DNA from 3 places in the Superficieibacter sp. genome. Region 2 is predicted to be linked to each of the others. Evidence: predicted binding sites of a transcription regulator. Region 2 holds the regulator's gene; each other region holds the start of a gene.

Region 1 (10,167 bases), on a different contig from region 2:
CGGCGTGTGGCGCAGGGGCTGGATCAGCGGCGTCAGAACCGCGCAGTCGCTGCTAAGCGCGCCGTCCAGCCCAAGCTGTTCACGCAGGTTGAGGATCGTTGCGCCATGATCGCCGAGCGTCCCGCTGACCAGCAGCACGTCGCCTGCGGTGAGCGTCTGCGCGCCCCAGCGGATATCCGCCGGAATGGCACCCAGGCCCGCCGTATTGATAAACAGCTTATCCGCCGCGCCGCGCGGCACCACTTTGGTATCGCCGGTAACGATGGCGATATCCGCTGCCTTTGCCGTTTGCGCCATGCTCGCCACCACCGCTTCCAGAGTCGCCATCTCCAGCCCTTCTTCCAGAATAAAACCGCAGGAAAGAAAGCGGGGGATCGCGCCGCTGACCGCCACATCGTTGGCGGTGCCGCAGACGGCCAGCTTGCCAATATTGCCGCCGGGGAAAAAAAGCGGGTCAATCACGTAGCTGTCGGTGGAGAAGGCCAGCCGGTCGCCGTGGGCGGTGAACCGGGCGAGATCCAGCCGCGCCTGATCTTCCTGCTCCGCCAGCCACGGGTTGGCGAACGCCTGCATAAACAGGTCGCTAATCAACTGCTGCATCGCCTGGCCTCCGCTGCCGTGGGCGATCTGAATACTTTTCATGCTTCACATTCCTGACTACGGTATTGATACCAGGCGGCACAGGCTCCCTCGGAGGAAACCATCAGCGCGCCGAAAGCGCTCTGCGGATTGCAGGTGTTGCCGAACAGCGGGCAGTGGTGCGGCTTACAGCGTCCGGTTAACACGTCCCCGCAGCGCGCGCGCGGATCGTCGCAGGTTTGCTGCCGGGCCGGGCGAAAATGCGCTTCGGCATCGAAACGCTGATACGGCGCGGTGAGCTGCACGCCGGAATCGGCAATCAGCCCCAGCCCGCGCCATTCGCTTTCGCCTTTCACCGCAAAGACATCGGCGATTGCCGCCTGCGCGCGTAAATTTCCGCTATCCGGCACCACCCGACGGTACTGGTTTTCGACCTGGCTACGGGTCGCTATTTTCTGCTCAACCAGCATGTTCACGCCTTGCAATAGATCAAGCGGTTCGAATCCCGCCACCACCAGCGGGCGCTGATAGCGATCGGCAATAAAGCCGTAGGCGTCCACGCCAATCACCATGCTGACGTGACCGGGAGCAAGAAACGCATCAATACCGTTATCCGGCTGCTCAAGCAAACTGCGCAGGGTGGGGATCAGCGTAATATGCTGACAAAAAAAGAAAAAGTTTTCGACGTTTTGCGCCAGCGCCTGTTGAAGGGTGATGGCGGTGGCGGGCATGGTGGTTTCAAACCCCAGTCCGAAAAACACCACTTTGCGCGTCGGATTCGCCTGCGCCAGCTTCAGCGCGTCCATCGGCGAGTAAACGATGCGCACGTCCGCGCCGCGCGCTTTCGCCTGCATCAGCGAGCCGTTTTTTCCCGGCACCCGCAGCGCATCGCCAAAGGTGCAAAAAATCACCTCCGGGTGGCTGGCGATTTCCAGGCAGGCATCAATACGGCCCATCGGCAGCACGCATACCGGGCAGCCGGGGCCGTGAATAAATTCAATGTTGTCAGGAAGAAGCTGGTCGAGGCCAAATTTAAAAATGGCGTGGGTGTGGCCGCCGCAAACTTCCATAATCCGCAGCGGGCGTGCGGCGGTATGATCCAAATGCACCGCCCGCGCTTTCAGGTGGGCAATCAATTGCATCACCTGTTCCGGGGCGCGGTATTCGTCAACGAAGCGCATTATTGTTCCTCGCCATACAGTAGCGCCCCGACGTCCGGCTCGACTTCAAACATGTTTTGCAGCGCGTCGAGGGTATCGCGCGCTTCCGCCTCGTTGATGATGCTCATCGCAAAACCGACGTGGACCAGCACCCACTGACCGAGGCGCGGCTCGCCGTGTTCATCGACGCTGCCGACCAGCGTCAGATCGACGTCACGCTGGATGCCACAGACGTCAACCTTCGCCAGATTGCCGTCAATGGTGCGGATTTGACCCGGTACGCCTATGCACATCGTTGCGCCTCCAGCCAGGCGAGCCAGCGATCCATGCCTTCGCCGCTGGTGGCGGACACCAGCAAAATGTCAATATCCGGGTTCACTTCGCGGGCGGCGGCAAGGCATTTTTCCACGTCGAAATTCAGGTACGGCAGCAGATCCACTTTGTTAAGCAACATCAGCGAGGCGGCGGCAAACATATGCGGATATTTCAGCGGCTTGTCCTCGCCTTCGGTGACGGAAAGCACCGCCACCTTCGCGCGCTCGCCGAGATCGAAACTCGCCGGGCACACCAGGTTGCCGACGTTCTCGATAAACAAAATGCCGCCATCCGCCAGCGGCAGGCGCGGGGCGGCATCGGCGATCATCTGCGCGTCCAGATGGCACCCCTTCCCGGTATTGACCTGAATCGCCGGTGTGCCGGTGGCGCGGATGCGTGCGGCGTCGTTAACCGTCTGCTGATCGCCTTCAATGACCGCGCAGGGCACGCGCGCTTTCAGCCGCAGCAGCGTTTCGGTCAGCAGCGTGGTTTTACCGGAACCAGGGCTGGAAACCAGGTTCAGCACCAGATGCTGGCGGGCGGCAAAGCGCGCGCGGTTGCGGGCGGCAAGCTGGTTGTTTTTATCCAGCACGTTGATTTCGACTTCCAGCATCCGTTTCTGACTGATGCCGGGCGCATGGGTGCCCGCTTCGCCATGACCGTAGTGCAGGTCGCCGCTGTCAGACTGTTGCGGTTGAAAGTCCGGGGCTTTCACGCCGGTGATGGTTAACGCCGGGCGGGAGGCGGGGGCAAACGGCGCGCTGCGAAACGCGGAGTGGGGGTTATGCTCATCGCCTTCTATATACAGGTTGCCTTGCGCGCAGCCGCATGTGGTACACATAATTTACTCCTGATCGATTTCAAGACGCTGGATCTGTAAGCCGTCGTCGGCCACGATGCGCAGCGCGTCGCTCTGACACTGTGGGCAGCGGCGGACGTGCTGTGACACCAGCCGCACATACTGCTGGCAGGTTTCGCACCAGCACTCAGCCTGCTGTTCTTCGACATGCAGTTCACAGCCTTCCGCCAGCGTGCCACGGCAGACCAAATCAAAACAAAAGGTCAGCGCGGCAGGCTCCACGCAGGAAAATGCGCCGACTTTCAGCCATACCCCGGTGACGCGTTTTGCGCCGTGTGCCGCAGCCTGCTGTTCAATGATTTCCAGCGCCCGCTGGCAGAGGGTGATTTCGTGCATAACGCCTCCCGGTATTAGATGCCCCGTTAATGCAATATCAGTGCCAGTTAATAAAAGAAGAAAGCGGAAATCTGTCGGTGACGATGTCGAGATGACGATATGACATGTCAATAATTCGTGCTTTTTTATATAAATTATTTATAAATCATGCACTTAAAAATTGGCATGGAACGTGCTTAAACAGGCTGGTCTCTTTCAACCGGGTAACCTGACATGACTATTTGGGAAATTAGCGAGAAGGCGGATTACATCGCGAATCGACACCGTCGCCAGCAGGATCAGTGGCGCATCTACTGCAACTCTTTGGTTCAGGGGCTCACCCTGTCTAAAGCCCGTCTGCATCACGCCATGAGCTGCGCGCCGGAAAAAGATCTCTGTTTTGTGCTGTTTGAGCACTTCACAATTTACGTCACTCTGGCGCCAGGCTTTAACAGTCACACCATCGAGTATTACGTTGAGACAAGGGATGGTCAGGATAAGCAACTGATTGCACAGGCATTGTTAACCAGCGACGGTAAAGTCGATGGCCGCGTTGACAGCCAGGATCGTGAGCAGGTGCTGGAACATTATCTGGAAAAAATCGCCTCCGTGTATGACAGCCTGTATGCGGCGCTGGAAAACGATCTTCCTGTTGATTTAAGCCAACTGGTGAACAAACAGGGACAGGCCACGCTGGCCTGAAGTTACGCGTGTCGACAAGTGTCGAAGATGACAGTTGTCGGCATGATTTCGTCAAAAATGACTATCACCTGAGGAATGCCTGGTGAATCGTTTTGTAATTGCTGACTCCACCGTCTGCATTGGCTGCCGCACCTGTGAGGCCGCCTGCGCAGAGACGCACCGGCAGCACGGTTTGCAAGCTATGCCGCGCCTGCGCGTAATGCGTAATGAAAAAGAATCTGCCCCGCAGCTTTGCCACCACTGTGAGGATGCGCCCTGTGCCGGTGTTTGTCCGGTCAATGCCATCACCCGCGTTGACGGCGCGATCCAGCTCAATGAGAGCCTGTGCGTAAGCTGCAAACTGTGCGGCATTGCCTGCCCGTTCGGGGCCATCGAATTTTCCGGCAGTCGCCCGCTGCACGTTCCGGCGAATGTGAATACCCCCAAAGCGCCGCCTGCGCCTCCCGCGCCTGCCCGCGTCAGTACGCTGCTGGACTGGGTGCCCGGCGTGCGCGCTATCGGCGTGAAATGCGACCTTTGCCATTTTGATGAGCAGGGTCCGGCCTGCGTGCGTACCTGTCCGACCAACGCGCTGATGCTGGTGGATAACCGGGATATCAAACTCGCCAGCAAGCGCAAGCGCGCGCTGACGATCAACACCGACTTCGGCGATTTGTCGCTGTTTCAGTCGCAAAGCGGGGAGGCGAAATGAACGCGGCTTCTTTAATTGACCAGGCGGTGCTGTGGTATGCGGCAAGCGCGGTGCTGGGGTTAGTGTTTTACCGCTCGACGTGGCTGAGCGGGGCGATTGCCGGTATCGGCGGCGCGGTCGCCAGCGCGATGACGGCGGTGGCGGGCTTTATGGCTCTGCTGAATCCGTCATTAACGAGCTGGCCTGCATTTAATGGCGACATGCCCTTTCTCCATTTTTCTCTGTTTTTTCGTCTCTCAGCCATAAGCGCGACCTGGCTTATCGCCATCGGCTTATCCGCCTTTCTGGTCAGCGTGTTTACCATTGACTGGCAGCGTCATGCGCAGGCGAAAGCAAACGGCTTTCTGATCAACCTGCTGCTGGCGGCGGCCGTTTGCGCGGTCGTGGCGGCGCATCTGGACACCCTGGTGATCATGGCGGAAATCATGGCGCTGTGCGCCGCGTTTCTTACCGGATGCGCGCAGTCGGGCCGGTTGTGGTTTGCGCTGGGCCGCCTGGGAACGCTGCTGCTGGCGATCGCCTGCTGGCTGGTCTGGCAGCGCTACGGCACGCTGGACATCAGTGCGTTAAGTGGCTTTTTCATCAATACCGGTTCTGCCGGTGGGCCAGCCGCTTTTGAGGCGGATATCTGGTTATTGTGGCTGGCGGGATTTGGTCTGCTGGCGGGGATTATTCCTCTGCACGGCTGGGTGCCGCAGGCGCATGCCAATGCCAGTGCGCCTGCCGCCGCGCTGTTTTCTACGGTGGTGATGAAAGTCGGCGTGCTGGGGATGCTGGTGATGCCCATGGCCTGCGCGCAGGTGCCGCTGTGGTGGGGCGTTTTAGTGCTGGTGCTGGGGATGATCACCGCCTTTGTCGGCGGTCTGTATGCGCTGATGGAACATAATATTCAGCGTCTGCTGGCGTACCATACCCTGGAAAATATCGGCATTATCCTGCTGGGACTGGGGGCCGGGCTGGTCGGTGCCGCGCTGCATAATCAGTCTCTGATGGTGCTCGGCATGGTCGGCGGGCTCTACCACATGATCAACCACAGCCTGTTTAAAACCACCCTGTTCCTCGGCGCTGGCGCGGTCTGGTTCCGTACCGGGCATCGCGATATCGAAAAACTCGGCGGTATCGGTAAGAAAATGCCGCTGATTTCGCTGGCGATGCTGGTCGGCCTGATGGCGATGGCGGCGCTGCCGCCGCTCAACGGCTTTGCGGGCGAGTGGGTGATTTATCAATCGTTCTTCAAACTCAGCGTCAGCGGCTCGTTTATCGGCTGCCTGCTGGGGCCGTTGCTGGCGGTCGGGCTGGCGATCACCGGGGCGCTGGCGGTGATGTGTATGGCGAAAGTCTACGGCGTCACCTTCCTTGGCGCGCCGCGCACGGCGGAGGCGGAGAATGCGACCGCTGCGCCGTGGCTGATGACCGCGAGCGTCGTCGTTGCGGCGCTGTGCTGTATTGCGGGCGGCGTGGCCTCACCGTGGCTGCTGGAAATGGTCGCGGGCGCTTTCCGGGTGACGGGAACGCTAACGGCGTCGTCGCAGGTATACGCACCAACCATCACTCTGCTGCTGATCGCCTGCCCGCTGGCACCGTTCATCATGATGCTGATATTCAAAGGCGATCGCCTGGCGCACCGCTCTCGCGGTCCGGCGTGGGTGTGCGGCTACGATCACGAAAAATCGATGGTGATCACCGCTCACGGTTTCGCGATGCCGGTGAAAACCGCGTTTGCTCCGGTTTTAAAACTGCGCACGCTGTTCAATCCCGCGCGCTTTATTCCCGGCTGGCAGTGCGCGGGCACCGCCGTCTTGTTCCGCCGTATTGCGCTGGTTGAACTGGCGGTGCTGGTGGTCGTTGTCGTGATGCGAGGAGCCTGAAAATGAGCCATTTTCTATCGTTAATCCAGGCGCTGGTGCTGTTTGCCGCCGCGCCGCTGCTGGCTGGCGTGACCCGCGTGGCGCGCGCCCGGCTGCATAACCGTCGTGGGCCTGGCGTGCTTCAGGAGTACCGCGACATCCTCAAACTGCTGGGCCGTCAGAGCGTCGCGCCTGACGCCTCTGGCTGGGTGTTTCGCGCCACGCCGTTTGTGATGGCGGGCGTGATGCTGACCATCGCCGCCGCGCTGCCGGTGGTGACGGTCTATTCGCCGCTGGCGCAGGTGGGCGACCTGATCACCCTGATCTACCTGTTTGCCGTCGCCCGTTTCTTCTTTGCTGTTTCAGGTCTGGATACCGGTAGCCCGTTTACCGCCATCGGCGCGAGCCGCGAGGCGATCCTCGGCGTGCTGGTCGAACCGATGCTGCTGCTCGGCCTGTGGGTCGCGGCACAGGTGGCGGGTTCCACCCATATCAGCATGATTGTCAGCACCATTTATGACTGGCCGGTTCCGTACAGCCTGCCGCTGCTGCTGGCGCTTTGTGCCTGCGCCTTCGCCACCTATATCGAAATGGGCAAGCTGCCGTTCGACCTGGCGGAAGCGGAGCAGGAGTTGCAGGAAGGTCCGCTGTCGGAATACAGCGGAAGCGGCTTCGGGGTGATGAAGTGGGCGATCAGCCTGAAACAGTTAGTGGTACTGCAAATGTTTGTCGGCGTCTTTATCCCGTGGGGACAGATGGTGACGTTCAGCGCGGGCGGCCTGCTGCTGGCAATTGTCGTCGCCGTAGTCAAGCTGGTGGTGGGCGTTTTGATTATCGCCCTGTTTGAAAACAGCATGGCGCGTCTGCGTCTGGATCTTACCGGGCGCATTACCTGGGCCGGTTTTGGCTTCGCGTTTTTAGCCTTCGTCTCCCTGCTGGCGACGTTTTAAGAGAGTTTGAGCATGTCTGAAGAAAAAATCGGTCAACACTATCTCGCGGCGCTGCACCAGGCCTTTCCTGGCGTGGTGCTGGACGAAGCCTGGCAGACCAAAGATCAAATCACCATCACCGTGAAGGTTAACTACCTGCCGGAAGTGGTCGAGTTCCTTTATTACAAACAGGGCGGCTGGCTGTCGGTGCTGTTTGGTAACGACGAACGCCCGCTGTGCGGCCATTACGCCGTGTACTATGTCCTCTCCATGGAGCAGGGGACGAAGTGCTGGATAACCGTGCGCGTGGAAGTGGATGCGAACAAACTGGAGTTCCCGTCCGTCACCCCGCGCGTGCCTGCCGCCGTCTGGGGCGAGCGCGAAGTGCGCGATATGTACGGCCTGATCCCGGTCGGCCTGCCGGACGAGCGCCGCCTGGTGCTGCCGGACGACTGGCCGGACGACCTCTATCCGCTGCGTAAAGACAGCATGGACTACCGCCAGCGCCCCGCGCCGACCACCGACGCCGAAACCTATCAGTTCATCAACGAGCTGGGCGACAAGAAAAATAACGTGGTGCCGATTGGCCCGCTGCACGTCACGTCAGATGAACCGGGCCACTTCCGCCTGTTCGTTGACGGCGAGAATATCATCGACGCCGACTACCGCCTGTTCTATGTCCACCGCGGCATGGAGAAGCTGGCGGAAACCCGCATGGGCTACAACGAAGTGACCTTCCTGTCGGACCGCGTCTGTGGCATCTGCGGTTTTGCCCACAGCACCGCGTACACCACGTCGGTTGAAAACGCGATGGGCATCCAGGTGCCGGAACGCGCGCAGATGATCCGCGCCATTCTGCTGGAAGTGGAACGCCTGCACTCGCACCTGCTGAACCTCGGCCTCGCCTGCCACTTCACCGGCTTTGACTCCGGCTTTATGCAGTTCTTCCGCGTGCGCGAAACCTCGATGAAAATGGCGGAGATCCTCACCGGCGCGCGTAAAACCTACGGCCTGAACCTGATCGGCGGGATCCGTCGCGACCTGCTGAAAGAGGACATGATCCAGACCCGCCAGCTCGCGCAGCAGATGCGCCGCGATGTGCAGGAGCTGGTTGACGTGCTGCTTTCTACGCCGAATATGGAAGCGCGCACCGTCGGCGTGGGTCGCCTCGACCCGGAAATCGCCCGCGACTTTAGTAACGTCGGCCCGATGGTCCGCGCCAGCGGTCACGCCCGCGACACCCGCGCCGATCACCCGTTTGTGGGCTACGGTCTGCTGCCGATGGAAGTCCACAGCGAAACCGGCTGCGACGTGATCTCGCGTCTGAAAGTGCGTATCAACGAAGTGTATACCGCGCTGAACATGATTGATTTCGGTCTGGACAATCTGCCGGGCGGCCCGCTGATGGTGGAAGGCTTCACCTACATTCCTGGCCGTTTTGCGCTGGGCTTTGCCGAAGCGCCGCGCGGGGATGATATCCACTGGAGCATGACTGGCGACAACCAGAAACTGTACCGCTGGCGCTGCCGCGCGGCGACCTACGCCAACTGGCCGACCCTGCGCTACATGCTGCGCGGCAACACCGTCTCCGATGCGCCGCTGATTATCGGTAGCCTCGATCCTTGCTACTCCTGTACTGACCGTATGACCGTGGTCGATGTGCGTAAGAAGAAAAGCAAAGTCGTGCCGTACAAAGAACTTGAGCGCTACAGCATCGAGCGTAAAAACTCGCCGCTGAAATAATTGAGCCATTGCGTGGGGGTTTCTCTCACCCCGACCCTCTCCCTTCCTGGGTCAGGGTGAGGGTCAGAAAACCGCACGCAAGCTGGGAGCAACTATGTTTACCTTTATTAAAAAAGTTATCAAAACCGGCACGGCGACTTCGTCGTATCCGCTGCAACCCATTGCCGTGGACCCGAACTTTCGCGGTAAGCCGGAGCATAATCCGCAGCAGTGCATTGGCTGCGCGGCCTGCGTGAATGCCTGCCCGTCGAACGCGCTGACGGTGGAAACCGACTTAGCCACCAATGAGCTGGCGTGGCAGTTCAATCTCGGACGCTGCATTTTCTGCGCGCGCTGTGAAGAGGTCTGCCCGACGGCGGCGATCGCGCTGTCGCAGGAATACGAGCTGGCGGTGTGGAAGAAAGAAGACTTCCTTCAGCAGTCGCGCTTTGCGCTGTGCCACTGCCGCGTCTGCTATCGTCCTTTTGCGGTGCAAAAAGAGATCGACTACGCCATCGCCCTGCTGAAGCACAACGGCGATCTCCTCGCAGAACAGCACCGTGAAAGTTTTGAGACCTGCCCGGACTGCAAACGCCAGCAATGCCTGGTGCCGTCCGATCGTATTGAACTGACCCGCCATATGAAAGAGGCCAGCTAATGAGCAATCTGTTAGGGCCGCGCGACGCGAACGGTATTCCGGTGCCGATGACGGTGGATGAATCCATCGCCAGCATGAAAGCCTCGCTGCTGAAAAACATCAAGCGTTCTGCTTACGTCTACCGCGTGGACTGCGGCGGCTGCAACGGCTGTGAAATCGAAATCTTCGCCACCCTGTCACCGCTGTTTGACGCCGAACGGTTTGGCATCAAAGTGGTGCCGTCGCCGCGCCATGCCGACATCCTGCTGTTCACTGGCGCCGTCACCCGCGCCATGCGCTCACCCGCGCTGCGCGCCTGGCAGTCCGCGCCGGACCCGAAAATCTGTATCTCTTACGGTGCCTGTGGCAATAGCGGCGGCATCTTCCACGACCTGTACTGCGTCTGGGGCG
Region 2 (10,167 bases):
CTTCGATTTCTATCTGTCGGCCTTTGGCGGAATCCAGCATCAGCAGCGCAATCACGCTGTTCGCCTCGGCTTCGGTGCCTTCATCGTTGCGCAGCAGCACTTCGGCATCGAAGCCCTGCATCAGCTCAAACAGCTTCATGGCCGGGCGGGCGTGCATTCCCAGCTTGTTGGTGACTTCAACAGTCTGCTTTACGGTCATGATTTGCGTTTTTCCAGCGTCCGGTGACGGGACTGTACGTTTTTACCGCGCGAGCGGAAGTAGTCCGCCAGCTGCTCGGCAATATACACGGAACGGTGCTTACCGCCGGTACAGCCAATCGCCACGGTTAAATAGCTGCGATTGTTGGTTTCGAGCATCGGCAGCCACAGTTCCAGGTAGCTACGGGTCTGGTAAATAAAGTTATGTACTTCGGTATGGCGGTCAAGAAACGCGGCGACCGGTTTGTCGAGGCCGGTCATTGGACGCAGTTTCGGGTCCCAGTGCGGGTTTGGCAGAAAACGCACGTCAAAAACGTAGTCCGCGTCGATGGGGATGCCATGCTTAAAGCCGAAGGACTCAAACACCATCGTCAGTTCGCGTTCGCGCTTGCCCAGTAGCCGCGTGCGCAGCATTTCCGCCAGTTCGTGAACCGACATCTCGGAGGTATCGACGATAAGATCGGCACGCGAGCGCAGCGGCTCCAGCAGATCGCTCTCCTGATCGATGGCGCTTTCCAGCGAAAGATTCTTACTGGAAAGAGGATGCAGGCGGCGCGTGTCGCTGTAGCGACGGATCAGCGTGTTGCGGTCTGCGTCAAGGAACAGCAGCTGCGGCGAAAAGGCATCCGGCAGGTTTTGCATTGCCTGTTCAAAAATCTCGGGTGATTCCGGCATATTACGCACGTCTATGCTGACGGCGGCGGAAGTCTGACGATCGACCAGACTTTTCGCCAGTTCCGGCAAAAGCACCACGGGCAGGTTATCTACACAGTAGAAGCCCATATCTTCCAGCGCGCGCAGGGCTACGGATTTCCCCGAGCCGGAGCGACCGCTGACGATCATCAGTACCATGTACCGTTTCTCCTCAGTACAGCAAAGGGTAAAGTATTATCCCTGCTAAACATCATCACTGTGTTCGTTTTCGGTGATGATTTGATACAGCTCTTCATCACTTTGTGCCGCTCGCAGGCGACGACAAATGGTTTTATCCGCCAGGCGTTTTGCCACCAGCGAAAGAGTATGCAGATGCGTTTTGGTCTGGTCAGCCGGAACCAGCAGGGCGAAGAGTAGATCCACCGGCTGGTTGTCGATAGCGTCAAAGGCAATCGGCGTTTCCAGTTGTACAAAGACGCCAACCGCGCGCAGGGTGTCCTCTTCCAGCTTGCCGTGAGGAATGGCGATGCCGTTACCGATACCGGTACTCCCCATTTTTTCACGGGTGAGGATCGCTTCGAATACGACCTGCGGCGGCAGACTCAGCTGCTTTGCTGCCAGCTCACTGATAATTTCCAGCGCGCGTTTCTTGCTCTGGCAGTGAACGTTACTGCGGGTACATTCCTGGTTAAGGACAGTGCTCAGTTGTAGGGCTGCATCATTGTTCATCATAGTTTCACCTAAGCCTCGCCTGACGCGGTATACGTCAGGCGAACGCCCGGACAATCAGTGTTGTTTCAGTTTATCTTTATGTTTGGTTAGCTGTCGCGCCAGTTTATCAATTAAACCGTCGATAGCCGCGTACATATCCTGCCCTTCCGCGCTGGCATGAATTTCACCCCCGTTAACGTGCAGGGTGGCATCCGAAATATGCGTCACTTTTTCCACTTTTAACACAACGTAGACCTGATTGATGCGGTCAAAATACTGCTCCAGCTTAGCAAATTTTGTGCTGACAAAATCGCGGAGTGCATCAGTAATCTCGACATTGTGCCCAGTGATGTTTAGCTGCATAGTGTCTTCCTTATCGGTTGTGTCACACCAGTTGTTTGCGCTGGTTAGACGGCGGAATGGATAAAGACTCTCGATACTTCGCAACGGTGCGGCGTGCCACCATGATCCCCTGATCGGACAGCAATGTGGTTAATTTGCTGTCGCTCAGCGGTTTCGCGGGGTTCTCCGCAGCGATTAACTTCTTCACCAGCGCCCGAATCGCCGTGGAGGAGGCTTCGCCGCCGCCCTCGGTATTTACGTGGCTGGAGAAGAAATACTTCAGTTCAAAAATGCCGCGCGGACTGTGCAGATATTTCTGGGTCGTCACGCGGGAAATCGTGGATTCGTGCATTTCGACGGCCTGGGCGATATCCGCCAGCACCATCGGTTTCATAAACTCTTCGCCCTGCTCAAAGAACGCCTGCTGTTGCTCAACGATACAGCGACTGACGCGCAGCAGGGTGTCGTTGCGGCTCTCAAGGCTCTTAATCAGCCACTTCGCTTCCTGCAAGTTGCTGCGGATATACTGGTTATCCGCTTCATTGCGGGTGCTACCGCCCATGGCGGCGTAGTGCTGATTGATTTGCAGACGGGGAATACTGTCAGAGTTGAGTTCGACCACCCAGCGATCGCTGATTTTTCGCACCAGCACGTCCGGGATGACGTACTCCGGCTCGCCGGTCTGGATTGACTGACCGGGACGCGGGTCCAGCGACTGGATCAGGTTTACCGCTTCTTTCAGCACATCTTCTTTCAGACGCGTGACGCGCATCAGGGTGCGGAAATCGTGATTGGCGAGCAGGTCGAGATGATCGCTGACGATAAGCCGTGCTTCGGTGAGCCACGGCGTGTCTTTGGCGTATTGCGAAAGCTGGATCAGCAGGCAGTCGCGCAGATCTTTCGCCGCCACGCCCACCGGATCAAAACGCTGGATGCGCTTGAGCACCGCCTCAATTTCATCCAGCCCGATTTCGTCGTCGCCTGTGCTTTCAAGAATATCGTCAACGGAGACGGTCAGATAACCGGTGTCATCCACGGCATCAACAATGGAAGTGGCGATAGCGCGGTCGGTGTCAGAGAACGGCGTCAGACCCACCTGCCACATCAGGTAATCCTGTAGCGACTGGGTGGTTTCGCCCTGGTACACCGGCAGCTCGTCGTCCTGATAATCGACGCCGTTACCGGAAGGGGTGCCCGCCGTGTAGATCTCGTCCCAACTGGCATCAAGCGGCAACTCCTCTGGCATATCTTTCTGCTCAAGGGCGTCAGCGGTATCCAGCGACTCGCTATCCGGGGTCTCTTTGGCGTCAATTTCATCGTGAAGATCGGTTTGCTCAAGCAGTGGATTACTTTCCAGTGCCTGTTGAAGTTCTTGCTGAAGTTCCAGCGTCGACAGTTGCAGCAGACGGATCGCCTGTTGCAGCTGCGGCGTCATGGCAAGCTGTTGACTAAACCTTAATTGCAAACCTTGCTTCATATTCAGAGCGATTTTCTCCCGAGTTTACGTCGCTGACTTCTTACACTTCATCATTTACGCAGCCTCTGTGCTGGCTGCGCCGGGATGCATCATGAATACACCCTATCAGAGTCTGAAGTCTTCCCCAAGATACACGCGCTTAACCTGTTCGTCTTTAAGGATTTCGTCTGGCGTACCGTGGGCGATCAGGTGTCCCTGGCTCACGATATAGGCTCGCTCACACACTGCCAGCGTTTCACGCACGTTGTGATCGGTGATCAGAACGCCGAGGCCGCTGTCTCGCAGGTGCTCAATAATACGTTTGATGTCGATAACGGAAATGGGGTCAACGCCCGCAAAGGGTTCATCCAGCAGGATAAATTTCGGATTAGCAGCCAGCGCACGGGCAATTTCCACGCGGCGACGTTCACCGCCGGAGAGGGCCTGGCCGAGGCTGTCGCGCAAATGATCGATATGGAACTCTTCCATCAGCTCTTTCGCGCGATCTTCGCGCTGTTCTGACGTGAGATCGTCACGAATTTGCAGGACCGCCATCAGGTTGTCGTATACGCTAAGACGGCGGAAAATGGAGGCTTCCTGCGGCAGATAACCGATACCCCGACGCGCCCGCGCGTGCAGCGGCAGCAGGCTAATATCATCGTCATCAATGATAATGTTGCCCGCATCGCGCGAGACAATGCCGACGACCATATAAAACGTGGTGGTCTTACCCGCACCGTTTGGACCCAGCAGACCAACGATCTCACCGGACTTTACGGTCAGACTGACGTCTTCCACCACCCGGCGGCCTTTATAAGCCTTCGCGAGGTTCTTTGCAGTTAATGTTGCCATAATGAATTAGTTACTCTTTTTCTGCGCCGGAGCCTGGTTGTTACTCTTATCCTGCAATTGCGATGGCACCAGAACGGTGGTTACCCGTTTGCCTTTTTCGCTGAACGCCTGCATTTTCTGCTCTTTCACCAGATAGGTGATTTTGTCTCCCTGAATATTGCTGTCGACCTGTTCAAGGAAAGCGTTGCCGGTCAGGGTCACAAAGTCATTTTGCAGCTCGTAATGCATTTGCGAGGCATGGCCTTTCACCGGTTTGCCGTTGTCCTGCATCTGGTAGAAGGTGGCCGGTTTACCGTAGCCGTCGATCACCTCTTTGCCTTTCTCACCGCCAGGACGGGTGACGACCACTTTGTCAGCGTTAATTTTGATCGTGCCCTGCGTGACAACGACGTTACCGGTGAAGGTGACGATATTGCCCTGCATATCCAGCGACTGCTGATCGGACTCAATATGAATGGGCTGATCGGTGTCGCCCGTTAACGCCAGCGCGGGAAGGCTGGCCGCCAGAAGCGTACTGGCCAGTACAAGCTTAAGGCTGAGTTTGTTTGTTTTGAATTTCATATGAGGTTCTAACCTTTTCAATCAGCTCGGCGTTTTTGTTGCGTAAGTTTCCGCGCATTTTCAGGCCGCTGGAATTAAATGTCGTACCGTATAACGTCACCAGATCGTCAGAGGTGACATCCTGGGTGATCAAATTCACTATGGCATTATCCGTCGTAATTTTGCGTAGTTGAGCGTCCGGGGTCAGCGCGTTCACTTCAACGTGGCCGTAAAGATACAGCATACGGTCATTAGTCAGCTTCGCTTTATCCGCTTTAATCGACCAGGTTTCGACTTTCGTCGTGTCATACGTGGTCAGCAGCGGTTGCGTGAACCATGTCGTCGCCTGGTCAGAATAATATTCAACGTGCTGTGCAATCAGGTGGTAGTTGAGCGCGCCTTCCGGGCTATATACCACGGTGTCCGTATGCTCACTCCTGTAGGTTGGGTCACTGGTTGACACCACGTTTTCCCCGGTGTCATCTTTGCTCACCAGATTCACGCCGATCAAAATCAGCGCGACCAGCGACAGCAAAATAATAACCCAACGTCTGGTTTTACTCATATCGATTGCCCTTTGGCTTCATCAAGCTTGCCCTGCGCCAATAGTAGCAAATCGCAGACCTCGCGTACCGCTCCGCGTCCGCCGTTAATGCGCGTGACGTAATCCGCGCGTGGGATCAGTAGCGGGTGGGCATCCGCCACGGCAACGCTAAGCCCCACTTCGGCCATCACCGGCCAGTCGATCAGATCGTCACCGACATAGGCTACCTGTTCCGGCGACAGGGCGAGTTTCTCCCGCAGATCGCGCCAGGCCAGCAGTTTATCTGACTGGCCCTGATACAGATGCGTAATGCCGAGAGTGGCGCAGCGATCTTCTACCAGTTTAGCTTTTCGCCCGGTAATAATGGCAACGTCGATACCGGACGTCAGCGCACAGCGGATGCCGTAGCCGTCGCGAACGTTAAACGCCTTGAGCTCTTCGCCATTATTGCCCATATAGATGAGCCCGTCGGAAAGTACGCCATCGACGTCAAGGATCAGCAGGCGGATTTTTTTCGCCTGTTCCAGCATCTGCTCACTCACTGGCCCGTAGCAGGTTGCCACAGTGGCTCCAGCATTACTCATTCTTTTATCCTTTCTTACACTACGCCTGCGCGCAGCAGATCATGCATATGTATCACACCCTGCAACTGGTCGCCATCGGCAACCATGACGCAGGTAATATGGCGGGACTGCATCAGATTTAATGCGTCCACCGCCAGCGTGCCGGGGCGGATGCGGATGCCGCCGGGAGTCATCACGTCGGCAATATTCAGGCTGCGTAAATCTGCGCCCATATCGAAAATGCGGCGCAGGTCGCCGTCGGTAAAGATGCCTTCGATTTTCAGGTCATCGTTACAAACGACCGTCATACCCAGATTTTTACGCGTGATTTCCAGCAGGGCGTCGCGCAGCGAGGCGGATTTTGCCACGCGGGGAATTTCACTGCCGGTGTGCATAATATCGTTCACCCGCAGCAGCAGCTTGCGGCCCAGCGCGCCGCCGGGGTGGGAGAGGGCAAAATCTTCAGCGGTAAAACCGCGCGCCTTCAGCAGCGCAACGGCCAGCGCATCGCCCATCACCAGCGCAGCGGTGGTACTGCTGGTCGGCGCAAGCCCCAGCGGACAGGCTTCGCGTGGCACTTTAACACAAAGATGGATATCTGCGGCGCGGCCCATGCTGCTTTCCGGGCGGCTGGTCATGCAGATTAACGGCACCCGCAGACGCTTCAGAACCGGGATCAGCGCCAGAATTTCGTTGGATTCCCCGGAATTTGACAGCGCGATGACAACGTCCTGCCGCGTGACCATTCCTAAGTCGCCGTGTGCCGCTTCGCCAGGATGAACGAAAAAGGAAGACGTACCGGTGCTGGCGAACGTCGCCGCCATTTTTCTGCCGATATGACCGGATTTACCCATTCCCATCACCACGACTTTGCCGGTGCAGTGAAATATTTTTTCGCAGGCGTGGCTGAAGTCTTCATTAATGAAGCGATCCAGTTCGATCAGACCCTCACGCTCAATGGCGAGAACCTCTTTACCTGCCTGCTGATAATCAAAACCCGGCTGCAACTCTGATTGCGACATAGTACGTATCCGATTTAATCCATAAAAAGCGGCGGTGGCCCGCACGGCAACCCAGCCGTACACTAAAACCGCCCGTTAACAGCGCTCCAGCGCGAGTGTTTGCCTGCTTCTGATCCGCTCAGACGGGGGATTTTAACAATGAAAAGCAGATTACAGCCAGTACCCGCATAAAAATGCTGCCTGCTCCATGTCCGAAAACGTACTTACAACAGTAGCGGTAATTGGCGACGCCGGATATCAGAATACGCGGCAAATAGATGAAGATACGTTGCCTGGTGCTTCCGTTTATGCCGCCCTGGCGTAAACCGATGTTGAACAGACCCAACGCTAAAAGCCTCTAAAGTTCTTTCTTCAGGTATACTCAACGGCTTGCAGCGTAAACCTGAATCGCGCTTAACAAACGCAGCGGCAAAAAGATTCTGCCGCCGGGCGCGGTAAAAGTAAAACAAATGCCAGCGTTGACTTACTTAGCCAGGTAAGTTTCTGTAAATATGCTGGGATTGTAGCTTTAGTCAGCTTCAAACTTTCTGACAGAGGTCTAATGGAAGGAATAATCGATGAGCCAGAGCATGGCGAATTTAGTCGAAATTAAAGGCGTTAGCTTTTCGCGCAGTAACCGCGTGATTTTCGACAATATCTCGCTGTCGGTGCCCCGCGGGAAGATCACTGCGATCATGGGGCCGTCAGGGATTGGTAAAACGACGCTGTTACGCCTCATCGGCGGGCAGATCCCCCCCGATACCGGCGAGATCCTCTTTGACGGCGAAAACGTGCCGGAGATGTCCCGTACGCGTTTGTACACCGTGCGTAAACGCATGAGTATGCTGTTTCAGTCCGGCGCGTTATTTACTGACATGAATGTATTCGATAATGTCGCGTACCCGCTGCGTGAGCATACGCATCTGCCTGCGGCACTGCTGAAAAGTACGGTAATGATGAAGCTGGAAGCGGTAGGGCTACGCGGAGCGGCAAAACTGATGCCGTCCGAGCTTTCTGGCGGTATGGCGCGCCGCGCTGCGCTGGCGCGGGCCATCGCGCTGGAACCGGATCTCATCATGTTTGACGAACCCTTTGTTGGCCAGGACCCGATCACCATGGGCGTGCTGGTCAAATTGATTTCTGAACTTAACAGCGCGCTGGGCATTACCTGTATCGTCGTCTCGCATGACGTGCCGGAAGTGCTGAGCATCGCTGACGATGCCTGGATCGTGGCAGACAGAAAAATTGTCGCCCACGGTAGTCCCCAGGCGCTACAGGATAACGCCGACCCCAGAGTGCGACAATTTCTGGACGGTATCGCAGACGGCCCGGTGCCGTTCCGCTATCCCGCTGGCGACTATCACCACGATTTACTCGGCACAGGGAGTTAAGCTGCTCATGTTGTTAAATACACTGGCTGCGCTCGGAAATCGCGGTTTCAGGACGATCACCACGTTCGGACGTGCCGGGTTGATGCTATTCAATGCGCTGGTGGGCAAGCCAGAATTTCGCAAGCACGCGCCGTTGCTGGTGCGCCAGCTTTATAACGTTGGCGTGCTGTCGATGGTCATTATTCTGGTTTCCGGCGTCTTTATCGGTATGGTGCTGGGGCTTCAGGGCTATCTGGTGCTGACTACCTACGGAGCGGAAAGCAGCCTCGGCATGCTGGTGGCGCTGTCGCTGCTGCGCGAGCTGGGGCCGGTGGTTGCCGCGCTGCTGTTTGCCGGACGTGCCGGTTCGGCGCTGACGGCGGAAATCGGCCTGATGCGCGCCACTGAACAGCTCTCCAGCCTTGAGATGATGGCGGTTGATCCGCTGCGCCGGGTGATTTCACCGCGCTTCTGGGCCGGGGTGATCTCGCTGCCGCTGCTGACGATTATTTTTGTCGCGGTGGGCGTGTGGGGCGGCGCGCTGGTCGGCGTGAACTGGAAAGGCATTGATTCCGGCTTCTTCTGGTCGGCGATGCAGGGAGCCGTCGACTGGCGTCTCGATCTGGTTAACTGTCTGATTAAAAGCGTAGTATTTGCCATTACGGTTACATGGATTGCGTTATTCAACGGTTACGACGCAATTCCGACTTCCGCCGGGATCAGCCGGGCGACAACGCGTACCGTTGTTCACGCTTCGCTGGCCGTTCTTGGTCTGGATTTTGTACTGACTGCACTGATGTTTGGGAATTGATTCATGCAAACGAGAAAAAGTGAAATCTGGGTAGGTATTTTTTTGCTGGTAGCACTGCTGGCCGGATTGTTTATCTGCCTGAAAGCGGCAAACGTGACGTCGCTGCGCACCGAGCCAACTTATCGCATCTATGCAACCTTCGATAACATCGGTGGTCTGAAATCCAGCTCCCCGGTGCGTATTGGCGGCGTGGTGATTGGGCGCGTGGCGGACATTGCTCTCGACCCGAAAACCTACCTGCCGCGCGTCGCGCTGGATATCGAAGAGCGCTATAACGCGATCCCGGACACCAGTTCGCTGGCGATCCGTACTTCCGGCCTGCTGGGGGAACAGTATCTGGCGCTGAACGTCGGTTTTGACGACCCGGAGCTGGGAACGTCTATGCTTAAAGAAGGCAGTACCATCCAGGATACAAAGTCTGCCATGGTGCTGGAAGATTTGATTGGTCAGTTCCTTTATAACAGCAAAGGCGGTGACAATCAGAATTCAACCGATGCGCAGACGCCTGCTGGCGAGCATACTGATGCCGCTGCGCCCGCAGGCCAGACGAATTAATTTCAGGAGAATCAACGCATGTTTAAACGTTTACTCATGGTTGCAATGCTGGTTATCGCACCGCTTACGGCAGCAACCGCCGCCGATCAGTCCAATCCTTATAAACTGATGGGTGAGGCGGCGCAGAAAACTTTCGACCGTCTGAAAAATGAACAGCCAAAAATTCGCGCTAACCCGAACTATCTGCGTGAAATCGTCGATCAGGAACTGCTGCCTTACGTGCAGGTAAAATACGCGGGCGCGCTGGTACTTGGACGCTATTACAAAGAGGCCACTCCGGCGCAGCGTGAAGCGTATTTCGCTGCGTTCCGTGAGTATCTGAAGCAGGCTTATGGCCAGGCGCTGGCCATGTATCACGGTCAGACCTACCAGATTGCGCCAGAGCAATCGCTCGGCGATAAAACCATCGTGCCGATCCGCGTTACCATCGTCGATCCGAACGGTCGTCCGCCGGTACGTCTGGACTTCCAGTGGCGTAAAAACACCCAGAGCGGCAACTGGCAGGCCTATGACATGATTGCCGAAGGGGTGAGCATGATCACCACTAAACAGAATGAATGGAGCGACCTG
Region 3 (10,167 bases), on a different contig from region 2:
GCATGTCCTCGGGGGTAATGGCATGGCCGGTTAGCGGGTGATGTTCGTGACGGTTGACGCCGCGAATCAAGACCGGCTTGCCGTTGACCTGGAGCAGGCCATCCTGAACAACGATGGTGCGAAAGCCGACGTCACAGGCCTCGCTGACCAGCAGCCGATCGTTTTCATCCAGTAACGAAATGACCAGCCGATACAGCCAGGGTTGCTCTGCGCTCCACAATAACGGGTTATCAATCGTGAGTTCGATTTGCAGGCGCTCGGCGTAGCCCTCATGCCCGGCTCCGGCGTCTTTCGTCGCACAGGCGATTTCTTCGTCTTCGCGCCAGAGCGTGGTTTTCACCCGGTATCCGCAGGCGGCAGGAACGTGATGCAGTGTGACGGTGGCGGATAATGTTCCCCGGCGGAAAGCGTCATCCAGCGCGGTTTCAATGGCATAATCGGCAATCGATTGGGTCGGGAGATGGAGCAGGGTGACGGGGCGGAAAATACCGCTCATCCGCCACATATCCTGATCTTCAAGGTAAGTGCCCGCGCTCCAGCGGAAAACCAGCACGCACAGGCGGTTGTTTCCGGGGTGAAGAACATCGCTAAGATCAAATTCAGCAGGCAAACGACTATCCTGGGAATAACCTATCCAGCGACCGTTACACCACAAATGAAATGCCGAATCCACGCCGCCAAATATAATTCGCGTCTGCCCCGTGTTTTGCCAGTCTTCAGGAATAATAAAATCCCGCGAATAACAGCCGATCGGGTTTTCATGCGGAACCTCAGGCGGATTTACCGGGATGGGATAACGAATATTGGTATAGATGGGGGTGTCATATCCCTCGGTTTGCCAGGTGGAGGGAACATTAAGCGATTTTGCATTCGGCAGGGTTTCAGTCAGCCATGTTTCAGGAACATTTTCCGGGCAGCTAAAATAACTAAACCACCATTCACCATTCAGGGAGATTTCTGCCGGGGATACGTGTTCATTGCGTGCGGCATTCTCGCAGTGCCAGCCGTGTAATGGCGTATGGGCTTTGAGTCGGTTGATTGCATTAACTGACTGATTTTGCCAGTCATTTCTCGCGATAATATCGGCCAGCCTTGCAGAGTGGGAAGGCTGTTGAACAGGTTTCATCATCTTATTCATCGAATCCGTTAAGTTATATCTTAATTAAGAGTCACTACAAGTATTGATAAGCATGACTACAAAACATTGCTCACCGGACACGGGATGAATATGTACTCTTGCGGCTATTTCATTGACAGCGATTTATCCGCGAAAGCGCATGTCAGTCACAAACTAATAATTATTAATTTTATTAGTTGCGCATGGCTGCGCAGAGAGGTATATAATGGAACGTTTTTTTTGACTGGATTTTACGATCGCCAAAGAAGGTATCGCTGATAATATATATCAGTGACCAGCTACAGAGTTATTTATTTGTAAAAATAAAACGCGAAATTTAATATCGCGATATTGGGTGAATGATGGCGTTTAAAATAATGTGTTTTTACCTCAGTCAGACAGCGCGCCCCGGCGCTGTCTGAAAGGAAAGCTTAATCCAGATCCGCCCCGTTACTGGCAATCACTTTCTTGTACCACCAGAACGATTTTTTCCGTTTACGATCCAGCGTGCCGTGGCCCGCGTCATCGCGGTCAACGTACACAAAGCCGTAACGCTTGCTCATCTCGCCGGTTGAGGCCGCCACCAGGTCAATACAGCCCCAGGTGGTGTAGCCGATCACCGGAATACCGTCGGCAATCGCTTCGCCCATCGCGCGGATGTGCTCACGCAGATAGCTGATGCGATAGTCATCGTTGATTTCTCCGTCGGCGTTGATTTCGTCATGCGCGCCGAGGCCGTTCTCAACCAGAAACAGCGGCTTCTGATAGCGGTCATACATCATATTCATGGTAATGCGCAGGCCCAGCGGGTCGATTCCCCAGCCCCATTCGCTGACCTGAATATGCGGATTACGCAGCGATTTAACGATATTCGCGGCATTGGTGTTTTGCGCGTTCATGTCTGCGGAGGCGCAGCGCGAGGCGTAATAGCTGAAGGAGACGAAATCGACAGTATTTTTCAGCAGTTCGTCATCGCCGACATCTTTTACAATGGTGATGCCTTTTTCACGGAACGTGCGGGCGGCGTAGGCCGGATACGCGCCGCGCGCCTGAACGTCGATGAAAAACAGGTTTTCCCGATCTTTTTGCAGCGCCATCCACACATCTTCCGGCTTGCAGGAGTAAGGATAAAAATTACCGCCCGCCAGCATACAGCCGACCTGATTCTGCGGGTTCACCTCATGGGCGATTTTGGTTGCCAGCGCGCTCGCCACCAGCTCATGATGCGCGGCCTGGTATTTCACCTGCTCCTGGTTTTCACCCTCTTCAAACACCAGACCCGCGCCGGAGAAGGGGCTGTGCAGCATGATGTTAATTTCATTAAAGGTCAGCCAGTATTTCACCAGACCGTCAAAGGCTTCAAAACAGGTCCGCGCATAGCGGGCAAAAAACTCAACCATTTTGCGGTTGCGCCACGATCCGTATTCCGTCACCAGATGCATCGGCACATCGAAATGGCACAGCGTCACCAGCGGCTCAATATTGTACTTTTTGCACTCGGCAAATACCGCGCGATAAAACGCGATGCCTTCTTCATTCGGTAAGGGTTCATCGCCGTTCGGATAGAGGCGGCTCCAGGCAATGGAGGTGCGAAAGACGGTAAAGCCCATCTCCGCCATCAGCGCGATGTCTTCTTTATAGCGATGATAAAAATCAATCGCCTCGTGGCTCGGATAGTATTCATCGTCGCGCAGGGAAAAGCGTTTTTGCTGACCCAGCTTGACCGCCAGGCGGTTTGCGCCGTGCGGGATCATATCGACGGTGGTCAACCCTTTACCGCCTTCCAGATACGCGCCTTCAGACTGATTAGCGGCAAGCGCGCCGCCCCATAAAAAAGTGTCCGGGAATTTCATGCAGTACCTCGTTCAGTATCCATGTGTTTGACTGGCTCCGCCTCTGTGCGGCGCGCTTCTTCAACCGGAATATCCTCAAAGCCCAGCATCAGGGTGAGGATAAATGACAGCACCACCGCCAGCGCCATGACGCCGAATACCCAGAAAATGGTCATTGGCCGGGCCGGGTCGAAAAACTGGACGCTGGTGAACAGGCCGGGAGCTGCCATCGAATGGCTGGCCAGCCCGGCGATGCCCGCCACCGCGCCGCAGACAAAGCCGCTGATCAGGCTGGCAATCAGCGGACGCTTAAGGCGTACCGCCACGCCGTACAGCGCCGGTTCAGAAATGCCCGCCATAATCGCCGAGGCGGCCGCAGCCAGCGCTGTCTGGCGCAGTTCCGGGTTTTTAGTCTTCCACGCCACCGCCAGCGACGAGCCGCCAAGCGACAGGTTTGCGCCAATTTCTGACGGCATGACCATGCCTTCTTTACCCGTTTCGGCGATGGTCTGAATGATGGTCGGGGTAAACACACGGTGCATCCCGGTCATCACCAGTAGCGGCCACAGCGCGCCCATAATCGCCACCGATAGCCAGCCCAGATAGCCATGAATAGTGTAAACCAGCGCGGAGATGCCGCTACCGATCCAGATACCAATCGGGCCAATCAGCAGGATCGCCAGCGGGGCGGCAATCAGGACGATCAGCATTGGCTTCAGGAAGTTTTTTGTCACCGCTGGCGTGATGCGATCCACCCAGCGTTCGATATACGACAGGCACCAGGTCATCACCAGCGCCGGGATCACCGTATAGGTATATTTCACCGCCGTCACCGGGATCAGCGCAAATTCCACCTGTTCCCCCTGCGCGGCCTTCGCCATTAACTCGATAAACGCCGGGTGAACCAGCACGCCCGCGATGGCAATCGCCAGGGAAAGATTGGTTTTGAATTTGAGTGCCGCAGAGGCGGCGACCATCAGCGGCAGGAAGAAGAATGCGCCGTCGCCAATGACCGTCAGAATGCTAAGCGTGGGCGAGCCTTTACTCAGCACGCCGGTCATTTCGAGGATCATCGCCAGCAGCTTGACCATTGAACCGCCGATGATCGCCGGGATCAGCGGCGACATGGTGCCGATCAGCGCGTCGAGAATGCCCGCGCCGATGCGCTTAAGCGTCAGTGGCTGCTTGCCCGTCGGCTCCACCGGCTGCATGTTTTCCGGCAGCAGGCTCACCACTTCGCGATATGCCTGAGAAACGGTATTGCCAATAATCACCTGACACTGCGCGTCGTTGCGCACCACGCCGAGCACACCGCTGATGCTTTTCAGGGTCGCGCTGTCAATCAGGCTGTCGTCTTTTACTACAAAGCGCAGGCGGGTCATGCAGTGGGTCACTGCGGCAATGTTATCCGCTCCGCCCAGCGCGGAGACCACGGAGTGGGCCAGCGGGGCATAGTTCTTTGCCATCGGATCTGTATCCTGTTTTATCAATAAATAAATTCATCAGCGCGATGCATTGATGAAACTTTGTATAGGAAACCGGTTTCACAAAAGAATGATGAGTTTGAAGCTGGTGGGCAAGATCTAAATTTTTGCGTATTCAGAATCGTGATTCAGATCACTTTGCTTCCCGGCGCGGTCGCAACAGGATGCTGTAAAAGCGCAGGGGCTGAAGTACACTGCTGCTCATCAGGTTCAGAGGATGAAAAACATGGCAACGATGCTGGAGGTAGCGAAGCGAGCGGGCGTGTCGAAGGCCACGGTTTCGCGGGTGCTGTCGGGCAATGGCTACGTGAGCCAGGAAACGAAAGAGCGCGTGTACCAGGCGATCGAAGAGAGCGGCTACCGCCTTAATTTACTGGCGCGCAATCTGGCGACCAAATCCACCCAGACGCTGGGGCTGGTGGTCACCAATACCCTTTATCACGGCGTCTATTTTAGCGAATTGCTGTTTCACGCAGCGCGGATGACCGAAGACAAGGGGCGCAGGCTGATCCTCGCCGACGGCAAGCACAGCGCCCAGGACGAGCGGGAAGCCATAGAGTATTTGCTCGATCTGCGCTGTGACGCGATTATTATCTACCCGCGTTTTCTGAGCGTCGAAGAAATGGACGCAATTATCGAGAGTCATTCGCAGCCAATTATGGTGATTAACCGCCGTCTGCGGCGCAACACCAGCCACTGCGTCTGGTCCGATCAAAAAGCCTCCAGCGTCAGCGCCGTGGCGCAGCTTCTCGAGCTCGGCCATCGCGATATCGCGTTCATTACCGGCTCGCTGGATTCGCCCACGGGCATTGAACGTCTGGCGGGGTATAAAGAGGCGCTGGCGCAGCGCCGCATCCCGGTGCGCGAAGAACTGATTGTGGAAGGGAAATGGACCCCGGCATCCGGCGCAGCGGGGGTGGAAACGCTCGTTGCCCGCAATGTGCCGTTCTCGGCGCTGGTCGCCAGCAATGACGACATGGCGACCGGGGCCATGAAGCAGCTCCATCAGCATGGCCTTCGCGTTCCGCATCAGGTTTCCGTGCTGGGATTCGATGACTCCGCGCTGGCTCCGTGGCTGATCCCCGCGCTTTCCAGCGTAAAAGTTCCGGTGACGGAGATGATTAAAGAAACCATCAGCCGCCTGATTTTTATGCTCGACGGCGGCGAATTTAACTACCAACAAACCTTTCCCGGCGAGCTTATCATTCGCGACTCCATCACCCGGGGTCCGCACGGCTGATCCTCGTCAGCTGTCATCGTCACTTCTGTCGATGACAGCGGTCTCGTTTTTAAATTCCTTTATATATCAACGCAGTAATAGTTGGCGCGGATTATGCATACTCCTGCGCGTTATCCGCCATTACTGGAGAGTTTGATGAACCGTTTCATCATTGCTGACGCGAGCAAATGCATTGGTTGTCGCACCTGCGAGGTGGCCTGTGCCGTGTCCCATCAGCAGGATCAGGACTGCGCGTCGCTGACGCCGCAAAACTTCCTGCCGCGTATTCACGTGATTAAAGGGGTGAATGTTTCAACCGCGACGCTGTGCCGTCAGTGCGAAGATGCGCCCTGCGCCAACGTCTGCCCGAACGGCGCAATCAGCCGTGATAACGGCTTTGTGCATGTGATGCAGGAACGCTGCATCGGCTGTAAAACCTGCGTGGTTGCCTGCCCTTACGGCGCAATGGAAGTCGTGATGCGCCCGGTGATCCGCAACAGCGGCAGCGCGCTGAACGTGCGCGCCGAGAAAGCCGAAGCGAATAAGTGCGATCTCTGCCACCACCGCGAAGAGGGTCCGGCGTGCATGGCCGCCTGTCCGACTCACGCGCTGGTGTGCGTTGACCGTAACAAACTTGAGCAGTTAAGCGCCGAAAAACGCCGTCGCACGGCGCTGGACGCGGCAACTTCCCTGATATTTTAAATTTCATCCCTTTCACTTTTAACAGGTCTGTTACTGATGAAAAAAATTACGAGCGTATGTCCTTATTGTGGTGCTGGCTGTAAGTTGAAGCTGGTGGTCGAAAACGATCGCATTATCCGCGCCGAAGCGGCAGATGGAAAAACGAACCAGAACGAACTCTGCCTGAAGGGCTACTACGGTTGGGATTTTCTTAACGACACCAAACTGCTGACGCCGCGCCTGACGCAGCCGATGATCCGCTATCAAAAAGGCGGCAAGCTGACGCCGGTAAGCTGGGATGAAGCCATTCGCTACACCGCCAGACGCCTCGGCGAGATCAAAGCGCAATTCGGGCCGCGTGCCATTATGACCACCGGCTCATCGCGCGGGACAGGTAACGAAACGAACTATGTGATGCAGAAATTCGCCCGTGGGGTGCTGCACACCAATAACGTCGACTGCTGCGCGCGCGTGTGCCACGGTCCGTCGGTGGCCGGGTTGCAGGAAGCGCTCGGTAACGGCGCGATGAGCAACTCGATTGAGGATATCGAAAACTCCCGCTGCCTGCTGGTTTTTGGCTACAACTGCGCCGATTCGCACCCCATCGTGGCGCGCCGGGTGATCAAAGCGAAACAGAACGGGGCGAAGATTATCGTCTGCGATCCGCGTCGGATTGAAACCGCGCGCATTGCCGATCAGCATCTGCAAATCAACAACGGCTGCAACATGGCGCTGGTGAATGCCTTCGCTTACGTGCTGCTGGAAGAAAATCTCTACGATAAAGAATACGTTGCGCGCTATACCACCGGGCTGGATGCCTATCGCGACGTGGTGAAAGATTATGCGCCGGAAGCGGTGGAGCACCTGACCGGCGTCTCTGCGCAGCAAATTCGTCAGGCGATGCGGACCTATGCCGCCGCGCCGTCCGCCACCATTATGTGGGGCATGGGCGTGACCCAGTTCGGGCAGGCGGTTGACGTGGTGAAAGGGCTGGCGAGCCTTGCGCTGATGACCGGTAATCTGGGGCGCGAGCACGTCGGCGTTGGTCCGGTGCGCGGTCAGAACAACGTCCAGGGCGCGTGCGACATGGGCGTGATCCCCAATCAGTTCCCCGGCTATCAGGATGTGGTCGATCCGCAGGTGCGGGCGAAATTTGCCGACGCCTGGGGAATTGACGTTAATCAGATGGACGACAAAGTTGGCGTGCGGATCACCGAAGTGCCGCATCTGGCGCTGGAAGGTAAGGTCAAGGCCTACTACATCATGGGCGAAGATCCGCTGCAAACCGAAGCGGATTTAGGGCTGGTGCGCAAAGGTTTTGAAGCGCTCGATTTTGTGGTGGTGCAGGACATCTTTATGACCAAAACCGCCGAGCAGGCTGACGTCCTGCTGCCCGCCACTTCCTGGGGCGAGCACGGCGGCGTCTTCACCTGTGCGGATCGCGGCTTCCAGCGTTTTGAAAAAGCCATCGAGCCGAAGTACAACGTCAAGCGCGACTGGGAAATTATCAGCCTGCTGGCCAGCGAAATGGGCTACCCGATGCATTACGACAATAACCAGCAAATCTGGGACGAAATGCGCGAGCTTTGCCCGCTGTTCTACGGCGTGACGTATGAGAAAATGGGCGATATGGGGCACGTACAATGGCCGTGTCCGACGCTGGATCACCCCGGCACCCCGTTCCTTTACGAAGGCAACACGTTCTCCACGCCGGATGGCAAAGGGCATCTTTTTGCCGCCCAGTGGCGCGCGCCTGCCGAACGCCCGGATGAAACCTGGCCGCTGGTGCTGTGTACTGTGCGTGAAGTCGGGCACTACTCCTGCCGCTCAATGACCGGTAACTGCGCCGCGCTGCAAACGCTGGCCGACGAGCCGGGCTTCGTGCAGATCAACCCGCATAACGCCGACGCGCTCGGCGTGAAGGACGGGCAACTGGTGTGGGTGGAATCGCGCCGGGGAAAAGTCATCTCGCGTGCCAGCGTCAGCGAGCGTATTAACAAAGGCAGCGTGTATATGACTTATCAGTGGTGGATTGGTGCCTGTAACGAACTGACCCAGGATAACCTCGATCCGATCTCCAAAACGCCAGAGACCAAATATTGCGCGGTGCGAGTGGTCGCCATTGCAGATCAACGGCAGGCGGAAGAGTATGTGGATACCACCTATCGCAATATGAAAGGACGGCTGCGCGAGGCCGTGGCGGAGTAACAGGAAGACAATGAGCGACAACGGCGTCCGCATCCGCATCTGCGGGAAAGTGCAGGGGGTGGGCTTCCGCCCCTTTGTCTGGCAGATGGCGCAGCAACTGCATCTGCTGGGCGATGTCTGTAACGACGGTGCGGGCGTTGAAATTCGGCTGTTGGGCGACGGCGACGGCGTTGTCGCCCATTTGCTGGCGCATTGTCCGCCGCTGGCTCGCATTGATAGTACCGATCTCCGGGCGATGCGCTGGGAGATCGTCCCACAGGATTTCACCATCCGCCAGAGCGCGGCGGGAAGTATGAGCACTCAAATTGTGCCCGACGCCGCTACCTGTCCGGCGTGCCTCGCCGAAATGAACGATCCGCGCGAGCGGCGCTACCGCTATCCGTTTATTAACTGTACCCATTGTGGACCCCGGTTCACCATCATTCACGCCATGCCTTACGACCGTCCGTTAACGGTAATGGCGGATTTTCCGTTATGTCCCCGCTGTCATGCCGAATATGGCGATCCCGCCGACCGACGTTTTCACGCCCAGCCCGTCGCCTGCGAAACGTGCGGGCCGGAACTGCGCTGGCAGCGCGGCGCAGACACCGCCAGCAAAGAAGCGGCGCTACAGGCGGCGGTGAGCCTGCTGGCGTCCGGCGGGATCGTCGCCATTAAAGGGCTGGGCGGTTTTCATCTCGCCTGCGATGCCCGCAACCCGGCGGCGGTCGCGGAACTGCGCGCGCGTAAACGCCGCCCGACAAAACCGCTGGCGGTGATGCTGCCGGGAGCGGGGGCGTTACCGACGCAGGCTTACGCGCTGTTAACTACCCCAGCGGCACCGATTGTGCTGGTGGATAAATCCTGCGTGGCGGATCTCTGCGCGCAAATCGCGCCGGGGCTGAACGACGTCGGCGTCATGCTGCCCGCCACGCCGTTGCATCATCTGCTGATGCAGGCGCTCAACCGTCCGCTGGTGATGACTTCCGGCAATCTCAGCGGCAGACCGCCTGCTATCACCAACGCGCAGGCGCTGGCGGATCTGGCGGATATCGCCGACGGTTTCCTGCTGCACAACCGCGATATCGTGCAGCGGATGGATGATTCGGTCGTGCGCCAGAACGGGGAAATGCTGCGCCGCGCGCGCGGCTACGTGCCGGACGCGCTGCCGCTGCCGCCGGGCTTTCACAACCTTCCACCGGTTCTGTGCCTGGGGGCCGATCTTAAAAATACCTTTTGTCTGATGCGCGGCGAGCAGGCGGTGCTAAGCCAGCATCTTGGCGATCTCAGCGACGACGGCACCGAAGCGCAGTGGCGCGAAGCGCTGCGCCTGATGCAAAACATCTATGACTTCGTGCCGCAACGCATCGTCCACGACGCCCATCCTGGCTACGTTTCCCGCCAGTGGGCGAGCGGGATGGATCTTCCCGCTGAAAGCGTCCTGCACCACCACGCCCACGCCGCCGCCTGTCTGGCAGAGCACGGCTGGCCGCTGGATGGCGGAGAGGTTATTGCCCTGACGCTCGACGGCATCGGGATGGGGGACAACGGCGCGCTGTGGGGCGGCGAGTGCCTGCGCGTCAGCTACCGCGAATGTGAACGTCTCGGCGGCCTGCCTGCCGTCGCGCTGCCCGGCGGCGACCTGGC

What was found. Region 2 encodes sigma-54, which starts transcription at its own class of promoters, with help from an activator protein. Its sites were predicted from a motif close to GTTGGCACANNTTTCGCTNT; they were not measured.
Region 1: the regulator sigma-54 is predicted to act here: its motif matches at 3,278-3,297, upstream of hypA (hydrogenase maturation nickel metallochaperone HypA).
Region 3: the regulator sigma-54 is predicted to act here: its motif matches at 5,754-5,773, upstream of hydN (electron transport protein HydN).

The regions. Positions count from the first base shown of each region.
Region 1 covers NZ_DAMAPU010000024.1:2,747-12,913, forward strand. Annotated here, with positions in the region: gene hypE (hydrogenase expression/formation protein HypE) at 1-642, opposite strand, end outside; gene hypD (hydrogenase formation protein HypD) at 639-1,760, opposite strand; gene RT197_RS21470 (HypC/HybG/HupF family hydrogenase formation chaperone) at 1,760-2,032, opposite strand; gene hypB (hydrogenase nickel incorporation protein HypB) at 2,023-2,895, opposite strand; gene hypA (hydrogenase maturation nickel metallochaperone HypA) at 2,899-3,249, opposite strand; gene hycA (formate hydrogenlyase regulator HycA) at 3,463-3,930, shown strand; gene RT197_RS21490 (4Fe-4S dicluster domain-containing protein) at 4,013-4,621, shown strand; gene hycC (formate hydrogenlyase subunit 3) at 4,618-6,489, shown strand; gene RT197_RS21500 (respiratory chain complex I subunit 1 family protein) at 6,492-7,418, shown strand; gene hycE (formate hydrogenlyase subunit HycE) at 7,431-9,140, shown strand; gene RT197_RS21510 (formate hydrogenlyase complex iron-sulfur subunit) at 9,235-9,777, shown strand; gene RT197_RS21515 (NADH-quinone oxidoreductase subunit B family protein) at 9,777-10,167, shown strand, end outside.
Region 2 covers NZ_DAMAPU010000002.1:77,619-87,785, forward strand. Annotated here, with positions in the region: gene npr (PTS phosphocarrier protein NPr) at 1-199, opposite strand, end outside; gene rapZ (RNase adapter RapZ) at 196-1,050, opposite strand; gene ptsN (PTS IIA-like nitrogen regulatory protein PtsN) at 1,096-1,584, opposite strand; gene hpf (ribosome hibernation promoting factor) at 1,639-1,926, opposite strand; gene rpoN (RNA polymerase factor sigma-54) at 1,949-3,382, opposite strand; gene lptB (LPS export ABC transporter ATP-binding protein) at 3,488-4,213, opposite strand; gene lptA (lipopolysaccharide ABC transporter substrate-binding protein LptA) at 4,220-4,774, opposite strand; gene lptC (LPS export ABC transporter periplasmic protein LptC) at 4,743-5,318, opposite strand; gene kdsC (3-deoxy-manno-octulosonate-8-phosphatase KdsC) at 5,315-5,881, opposite strand; gene kdsD (arabinose-5-phosphate isomerase KdsD) at 5,896-6,882, opposite strand; gene mlaF (phospholipid ABC transporter ATP-binding protein MlaF) at 7,440-8,252, shown strand; gene mlaE (lipid asymmetry maintenance ABC transporter permease subunit MlaE) at 8,260-9,042, shown strand; gene mlaD (outer membrane lipid asymmetry maintenance protein MlaD) at 9,046-9,597, shown strand; gene mlaC (phospholipid-binding protein MlaC) at 9,616-10,167, shown strand, end outside.
Region 3 covers NZ_DAMAPU010000024.1:24,198-34,364, forward strand. Annotated here, with positions in the region: gene RT197_RS21555 (beta-galactosidase) at 1-1,129, opposite strand, end outside; gene RT197_RS21560 (6-phospho-beta-glucosidase) at 1,549-2,970, opposite strand; gene ascF (PTS cellobiose/arbutin/salicin transporter subunit IIBC) at 2,967-4,415, opposite strand; gene RT197_RS21570 (LacI family DNA-binding transcriptional regulator) at 4,660-5,673, shown strand; gene hydN (electron transport protein HydN) at 5,809-6,354, shown strand; gene fdhF (formate dehydrogenase subunit alpha) at 6,391-8,541, shown strand; gene hypF (carbamoyltransferase HypF) at 8,552-10,167, shown strand, end outside.